DNA from 3 places in the Arthrobacter sp. MMS18-M83 genome. Region 3 is predicted to be linked to each of the others. Evidence: predicted binding sites of a transcription regulator. Region 3 holds the regulator's gene; each other region holds the start of a gene.
The links. The regulator Rex, encoded in region 3, represses fermentation and respiration genes when NADH is low (regulators of the CRP and FNR family bind a similar motif). The targets are predictions, from matches to a motif close to CTTGTGAANNNNTTCACAAG.

Region 1 (2,265 bases), 890 kb from region 3:
GGTCCAGCATGAGGGCGACGCCTGACTCTTCGCCGAAGCCGCCACCACGGATGACCTCGTGCATGATGCGGAACAACTGGAACGGATCCGCGGCACCGACGATCAGGTCGTCATCGGCATAGAAACGGGAATTGAAGTCGAAGGAGCCCAGCTTGCCCAGGCGCAACAACTGCATCACGATGAACTCGATGTTGGTGCCCGGGGCATGGTGGCCGGTGTCCAGGCAGACGAAGGCCTTCTCCCCCAGGGCAACGGTCTGCGCGTAAGAGGTGCCCCAGTCCGGAACGTCGGTGTGGTAGAAAGCCGGCTCGAAGAACTTGTACTCCAGGACCAGGCGCTGGCTCTCGCCGAGGGCTGCGTAGATCTCCTGCAGGGACTCGTCCAGGCGGTCCTGGCGGCCGCGCATGTCATCCTGGCCCGGGTAGTTGGTGCCGTCCGCCAGCCAGATCTTCAGGTCCCGGGAACCGGTGGCGTGCATGATCTCGATGCACTCCAGGTGGTGGTCGATAGCGCGGCGGCGTACGGCCGCGGCGGAGGAGGTCAGAGAACCGAACTTGTACTCGTCGTCCTGGAACGTATTGGAGTTGATTGTTCCCAGTCCAACGCCAAGGCCGGCAGCGTAAGCACGGAGGGCAGCGTAATCGTCCACCTTGTCCCACGGGATGTGCAGTGCCACGGTCGGCGCAAGGCCCGTCAGTTCGTGGACTTTCGCGGCGTCGGCGAGCTTCTCCTGGATGGTCCGCGGGGTGCCGGGCGTGCCGAACACCTTGAAGCGGGTGCCCGAGTTGCCGTAGGCCCACGAGGGAACTTCGATGGCCAGCTCTTCCAACCGGCCCAGCGCCGTTGCTACGTCTTTCATGATGGTTGGTTCTCGCATTCCGTGGTTTCCAGCGTGAAGCCCGGGAGTCTCGGGCCTCAGATCAATGTGTCTTGGATTGTTTGAATCGTTTCATTGATACGATTCAAGCTACGCTGTCGTTGAGAAGGTTGTCAAGAAGAATTTCGGAGGACATGAGTCCCTGACCGCGAAGCCTGAGTTCGGGGTCAGGTCCTGGTACGACGCGGTCTTGGACGAATTGACGGCCCGCGGTGAGGGGATCGCGCGCAATGGGCGTGCCGCCGTCGACGTTTCGCGCTCGCTGCGCGACTAGTCTTCGCGCCGCGCGGGCGCATAGGGGACGCCGGCAGTGACGCCCGCGGGTGCTTGTCGTCCTGCCAGTTCGCGCACGAGTACTTTCAACTCATGCCTGAACATCGAAGTATCGATGGACACTTGGGCGAGGACTTGCTGCTCCGATTCGACAGCCCGCTCCAACGCGTCCGTGCCAGCGTCGGTCAGTGACACGAGGTGCACCCTGCGGTCCTCGGAACCGCGTTGGCGCGTGATGTGGCCGTGGGCTTCGAGTCTGTTGAGGGTCTGGCCCATGGTCTGGGCCTGCACCCGCACAATCTGAGCCAGCATGGTCTGGGTGATGGGACCGGTGGCTGCAAGGACTTCCATCGCTATGACGCCGGCATGGGTAAGGCCGATCGACCTGAGGTTCTCATCCCAAGCGTGTTCCACCAGCCGGGCCGCTGTAGACAATAAGCGCCCCGTGGGCCACCGCTCAATGTCCGGCATATCTTCATTGTAGGTGCGGGAGGATTTTGGGGGGTGCGAGTGGCGCCCGCCTCAGCGAGGATTCCGGGCCAGGAGGACCTCCCTACAACCCAAGCTCTTTCTCCGCGGTGACCCAATTATGGGCAATGGCTTTCTGCGCGTCCGCGAGGGCAATCCGGTGGGAGCAGACGGCCTTATTGAGCCGCGTTTCAATGGCGTCCTTCGGGTTAGTGGTTCCCGGGGCGCCCTCGCGGTTCGGCTCGGGCCAAAGATTGGACACCGCGTTGGTGCCACCAAGCTGGAGGCTGATCAGATGGTCGAATTCAGTGGAAGAAGCCGGAACCAGGCCGTATTGCTGGAGGCTGAGCTTCTTGACCTTGTCCGTGTCCGAGACAGGGGCACGGACCGTGGCAGTGTAGCCGGACCTGCAGATCGTGCTGCCGATGTTCTCCTCGCTCACGGCCGGATCAATGGCGCCAGGCGTGCACGAAGGGTCAGGAAGAACCTCGCCTTTGGCGGCGTCCAGTGTCCTCACCTTGCACTGATTGGGAGAGAGTGCGATATCCCTGCTGACCTTGTCCGGTGAATGGATGGCTTTTGGCGCGGCTTCCTGCGCCACGACGGCGTCGGGGGCGGCGGCAGGTCCTGTCTCGCCCGGCTGGACG
Region 2 (2,265 bases), 1.1 Mb from region 3:
GCATTGCCGGTCAGCTTGCCCTGCAGTTCCGGAAGGGCCTTTGCCACGGCCTTGGCCGCGCCGGTTTCGGTGATGACCATGTTGAGTGCGGCCGAACGTCCGCGGCGATCGCCCTTGTGGAAGTTGTCGATCAGGTTCTGGTCGTTCGTGAACGAGTGAACGGTTTCCACATGGCCGTGGATGACGCCGAACTTGTCGTTGAGTGCCTTCAGCACCGGGGTGATGGCGTTCGTGGTGCAGGAGGCTGCGGTGACGATCTTGTCCGTGTCCTCGATGGAGGAATGGTTGATGCCGTGGACGATGTTCTTGAGATCGCCCTTGCCCGGGGCCGTGAGCAGGACGCGCGCGACGCCCTTGCTCTGCAGGTGCTGGGAGAGGCCTTCGGCGTCGCGCCAGCGGCCCGTGTTGTCGACCACCAGGGCATCCGTGATGCCGTACGCCGTGTAGTCAACGGTTGAGGGGTTGTCCGAGTAGATCACCTGGATCTGGACGCCGTTGGCCGTGATGGTGTTGGCTGCCTCGTCCACGCGGATGGTGCCCTCGAAGGAACCGTGCACGGAGTCGCGCCGCAACAGGCTGGCGCGCTTGACGAGGTCATTCTCGGCGCCCTTGCGGACCACGATGGCGCGCAGGCGCAGTCCGTGGCCGCCACCGGCCTTTTCGATCAGGAGGCGGGCCAGGAGCCGGCCGATGCGGCCGAATCCGTAGAGGACGACGTCGGTGCTGGTCCGGTCGTCCGCGCCGCGGCGTCCAACAACCTCGGCAAGTTCGGCGCGGAGGAAGTCCTCCAGCGGCGTGCCCGGAGCCTCGGCCTTGTACTTCTCGTTGAGGCGCGCGATGTCGATCGCCGCGGCGCCGAGTTCAAGCTCCGCGAGGGTGTTGAGCAAAGGCGCGGTTTCCTCGAGCAGGAGCTCGTCTTTGCTCATCCGGCGCGCAAAACGGTGGGCTTTCAGGATGTTCATGGACGACTTATTGATGAGGCTGCGCCCGTGAATGCTCGTGACCACGTTGTTTTCACGGTACAGCCGGCCGATCACCGGAATCATGGCCTCGGCCAGCGCTTCGCGGCCCATCCACGTATCAAGACAAGAATCTGATGACTGGCTCACAGAACTACCTTCCTAGGGTCAGCTACATACGTCCTCGTACGTAGATGGCTGCCGCCCGGAGTAATCCTGCGGCACCGGCATCGGCGGGACTTCGGTCTGCCCGGACACCTCGAACGTTGCAAAGAAAAACCGCCGGCTGCGAACGCAGAACCGGCGGTGGAACTTCTACGTTCAGTGTCCATTCTAAGGTCTGGCACGGGAGGCTTTGGCAGCCGGGACGCGTGAAATCACTCACACAGGCCGAGTGGATGGGTTGACCGATACGCCGGGTTCTGTCCTCCCCCGCCGTTGCCGGCGAAAGGGTGGCGGCCATCCATCTACGAACGCCGTTGCCGACGCCCTCCAGCGGCCTACCCGGACACTCGGGCGAGCAGCCCTCGATCGTGCCCTGTCTGGCCTTGCTCCGGGTGGGGTTTACCTAGCCTCCCTGGTCACCCAGGGAGCTGGTGGTCTCTTACACCACCGTTTCACCCTTACCCGCCAGTTGCTCGTGCAGGCACGAGCAACTGCGGGCGGTCTGTTCTCTGTGGCACTGGCCTGCGGGTTACCCCGAGTGGGCGTTACCCACCACCCTGCTCTGTGGAGCCCGGACGTTCCTCGAGCCACTCACGTGGCGCGCGACCGCCTAGTCAACCCATCCGCCCTACAGTCTACCGGCGTCGGGCCCTCTGCACTGCCGGACTGTGCTGACCCGACAGGTGCAGCCGGCATTACCGCTAATATCGACAAGTGCTGATTCTCCTGCCGCCTTCCGAAGGCAAGACCCCCGCTGCCAAGGGCCCCGCCGTCGAATGGGAGTCACTGAGTTTTCCCGAACTCAACAGCTACCGGGCCAAAGTGCTCGACGCCCTGGGCTTGGTCAGCGCGCACGAGGACGCCCTCGCCTTGTTGGGCGTGGGCGCGTCGTTGAAGGATGACGTCGAACGCAATACCCGGTTGCACGCAGAACCGGCCGCGCCCGCCCACCAGGTGTATTCAGGAGTTCTCTACGACGCTCTTGGGTACAAGACCCTGACGCCTGCGCAGCGCCGCAAAGCCGCGGAGTCGATCCTCGTGGTGTCCGCCCTGTGGGGCGCCATTGGCTTCGGCGACCGGGTGCCCGCCTACCGCTTGTCCATGGGAACCGCATTGCCCGACGTCGGGCGCCTCGCCTCAT
Region 3 (2,265 bases):
TGGAGGATTTCGCCTACCAGGCGCCCGGTGTAGGCGCCATCTTCAACCTCGCCCACGGTGCCCAAAGCGCCTGTCAGCCCCAACCGGGTGGAAATCACGGTGGCGACTTCGATGGGGGTGGCGGTCACCAGCCAGACCTTCCGGCCAACGCGCAGATGCTGTTCGGCCAAAGCCTTGGTACCAGGCCAGATCCGGGACTCGATCATCTCGTCGTAGACTTCTTCGCCCAGCTCCTGGATATCGGAAACCTTGATGCCTGCCGCGAGGATCAGTGCGGAATCCCGGACTGAATGGACGTCCTCCATGTTTTCGCCCCGCAGGACAAACTTGAACTGTTTCCAGGCGAAGCCCGCGGCTTGGGAGAGGGTGAACGCCTTACGTTCGTACATCTTCCGCGCGACGTGGAAGAGGCTGGCGCCCTTCATAAGGGTGTTGTCGACGTCGAAGAATGCAGCTTCGCCGTGTTGGTGCGTTGCGGCCGGCGTGATGGCCACAACAGCGTTCTTCTCGACGGGCATGCCATGAGTCTAGTCAATCGCCCGGCTCCGTGCCGTTCGTGAGGGTGCCCTGCGGTTCCGCGTCGAGCGTTCTTTGGGCTGTGCGTCGTTGGGTTGGGGGCTGTTTCAGGCTGGGTCAACGCTAACGCGATACCGTTGACCCATGCCGAATCCCGACGTCGTACTCCTCACCAAAGCTGACTGCCACCTGTGCGCCGCGGCGCGCGACGCCGTCGAACGCGTGACCTCAAGCCTCGGGCTCGCGTGGAGTGAGCGGTCGATCGATACGGACCCGGCACTCCGCGAACGCTATGCCGAGGAGATCCCGGTGGTATTGGTGGACGGAATCCAGCGGGATTTCTGGAAAATCGACGAGGCGAGGCTGGTGCGGGTCCTGAAGAAGGCCTTGGCTGCCTGAACATGCGTCCAACGCTTTGTTGGCAATAGAGTGGGAAAACAAAGCGACGCAATGGAGAAGAACGTGACTGCGCTGGAACCGTCCGCCGAAGCTCTACCCGGGGACGCTGTACCTGGGGACAAGGACTCTGCCGCGAAGCAGATACCACCCGCGGCTGTGGCCCGGATGACGCTCTACTTGCGCGCGCTGAACTCCCTACTGGGCGAAGGCGTGGAACGGGTTTCCTCCGAGGCGCTGGCCGAGGCGTCGGGAGTCAGTTCCTCAACCCTGCGCAAGGACCTCTCTTATGTTGGCTCCTACGGAACGCGGGGCGTGGGATACGAGGTGCAGTATCTGAGCCGCCACATTGCTGCGGCATTGGGCCTGACCCACGACTGGAAAGTGGCGATTGTGGGTGCCGGCAACCTTGGCAAGGCCTTGGCCCGGTACGGCGGATTCGAATCTCGTGGTTTCGACGTGGTGGCGATCCTCGACGCCGATCCCATGGTCATTGGGAACGAAGTCGGCTGGCTGCGGGTCAGCGATGCCGCGAATCTTGAAACGGTCCTTCAGCGGACCGGCACCAACATGGTTGTCCTGGCTCTCCCGGCCGCGGTGGCACAAGGCGTCTGCGACCGCGTGATCAGCGCAGGGATCCGCAGCATCCTCAGCTTTGCTCCCGTGCTGCTGCAGGTTCCGCCGTATGTGAATCTGCGCAAGGTGGACATGGCCACCGAGCTGCAAATCCTTGCGTATCACGCACAACGGGCACAGACCCCAGGCCAGGCCCTTTAGGCCAAAGCCGGTTCTGCGCCCGTTGTGTTCGTCGAGACGTGCCGTAGAGGCCGAATGGCCTCAAGGTTAGCGGCCGTACGGCGCCTGGTTGTAGGGGTTCGGGAAAGGCTGTGCTTTCCGGAAATACGGTGCCGAGCCAGGCAAATACAACAGCACCATCGCGGCGATGCCCAAGAGGATGGTGACGGTCTGGATCAATCCGTACAGCAGGCCGAACGTGAATGATCCACCAAGAAGGCTAAAGAGCGAAATCGCCGCGAAGACGGTTCCCAGGATCCGAGCCCAGTTCTTCCCCTTACGGACTGGGAATGCGACAAGCGCGTAAAGACCCAGCGATATCAGGCCACCGATGATGGCTCCAATGATGATGGCGCCCTGCATGCTTTGCAGAGCCCCGGCGGGAAGCCGCTGGCCCTGCTGGGCTGCGGACTGCTGCATTATGGCCGTAAAGGTGTCGCCGCCCGTGAATGCGAGAACCATTGCGCTCACGAAAGAGAGGACGCCAGCGGAGACGATCATCAAGAACGCAGTGTTCACCAGTTCCGGGACGCCGGACGTCCCAGCGGGCTGCTGGCT

Region 1: rhaI (L-rhamnose isomerase) is a predicted target of Rex. The motif match lies at 978-997, and genes of this name have one in related genera.
Region 2: OW521_RS20615 (glyceraldehyde-3-phosphate dehydrogenase) is a predicted target of Rex. The motif match lies at 1,328-1,347, and genes of this name have one in related genera.

Annotation. Positions count from the first base shown of each region.
Region 1 covers NZ_CP113343.1:2,352,516-2,354,780, forward strand. Annotated here, with positions in the region: gene rhaI (L-rhamnose isomerase) at 1-859, opposite strand, end outside; gene OW521_RS11045 (MarR family winged helix-turn-helix transcriptional regulator) at 1,148-1,621, opposite strand; gene OW521_RS11050 (hypothetical protein) at 1,704-2,265, opposite strand, start outside.
Region 2 covers NZ_CP113343.1:4,363,656-4,365,920, reverse strand. Annotated here, with positions in the region: gene OW521_RS20615 (glyceraldehyde-3-phosphate dehydrogenase) at 1-1,073, opposite strand, end outside; RNA gene rnpB (RNase P RNA component class A) at 1,355-1,746, opposite strand; gene OW521_RS20605 (YaaA family protein) at 1,839-2,265, shown strand, end outside.
Region 3 covers NZ_CP113343.1:3,242,811-3,245,075, forward strand. Annotated here, with positions in the region: gene OW521_RS15360 (HAD family hydrolase) at 1-518, opposite strand, end outside; gene OW521_RS15365 (glutaredoxin family protein) at 661-915, shown strand; gene OW521_RS15370 (redox-sensing transcriptional repressor Rex) at 967-1,689, shown strand; gene OW521_RS15375 (hypothetical protein) at 1,756-2,265, opposite strand, start outside.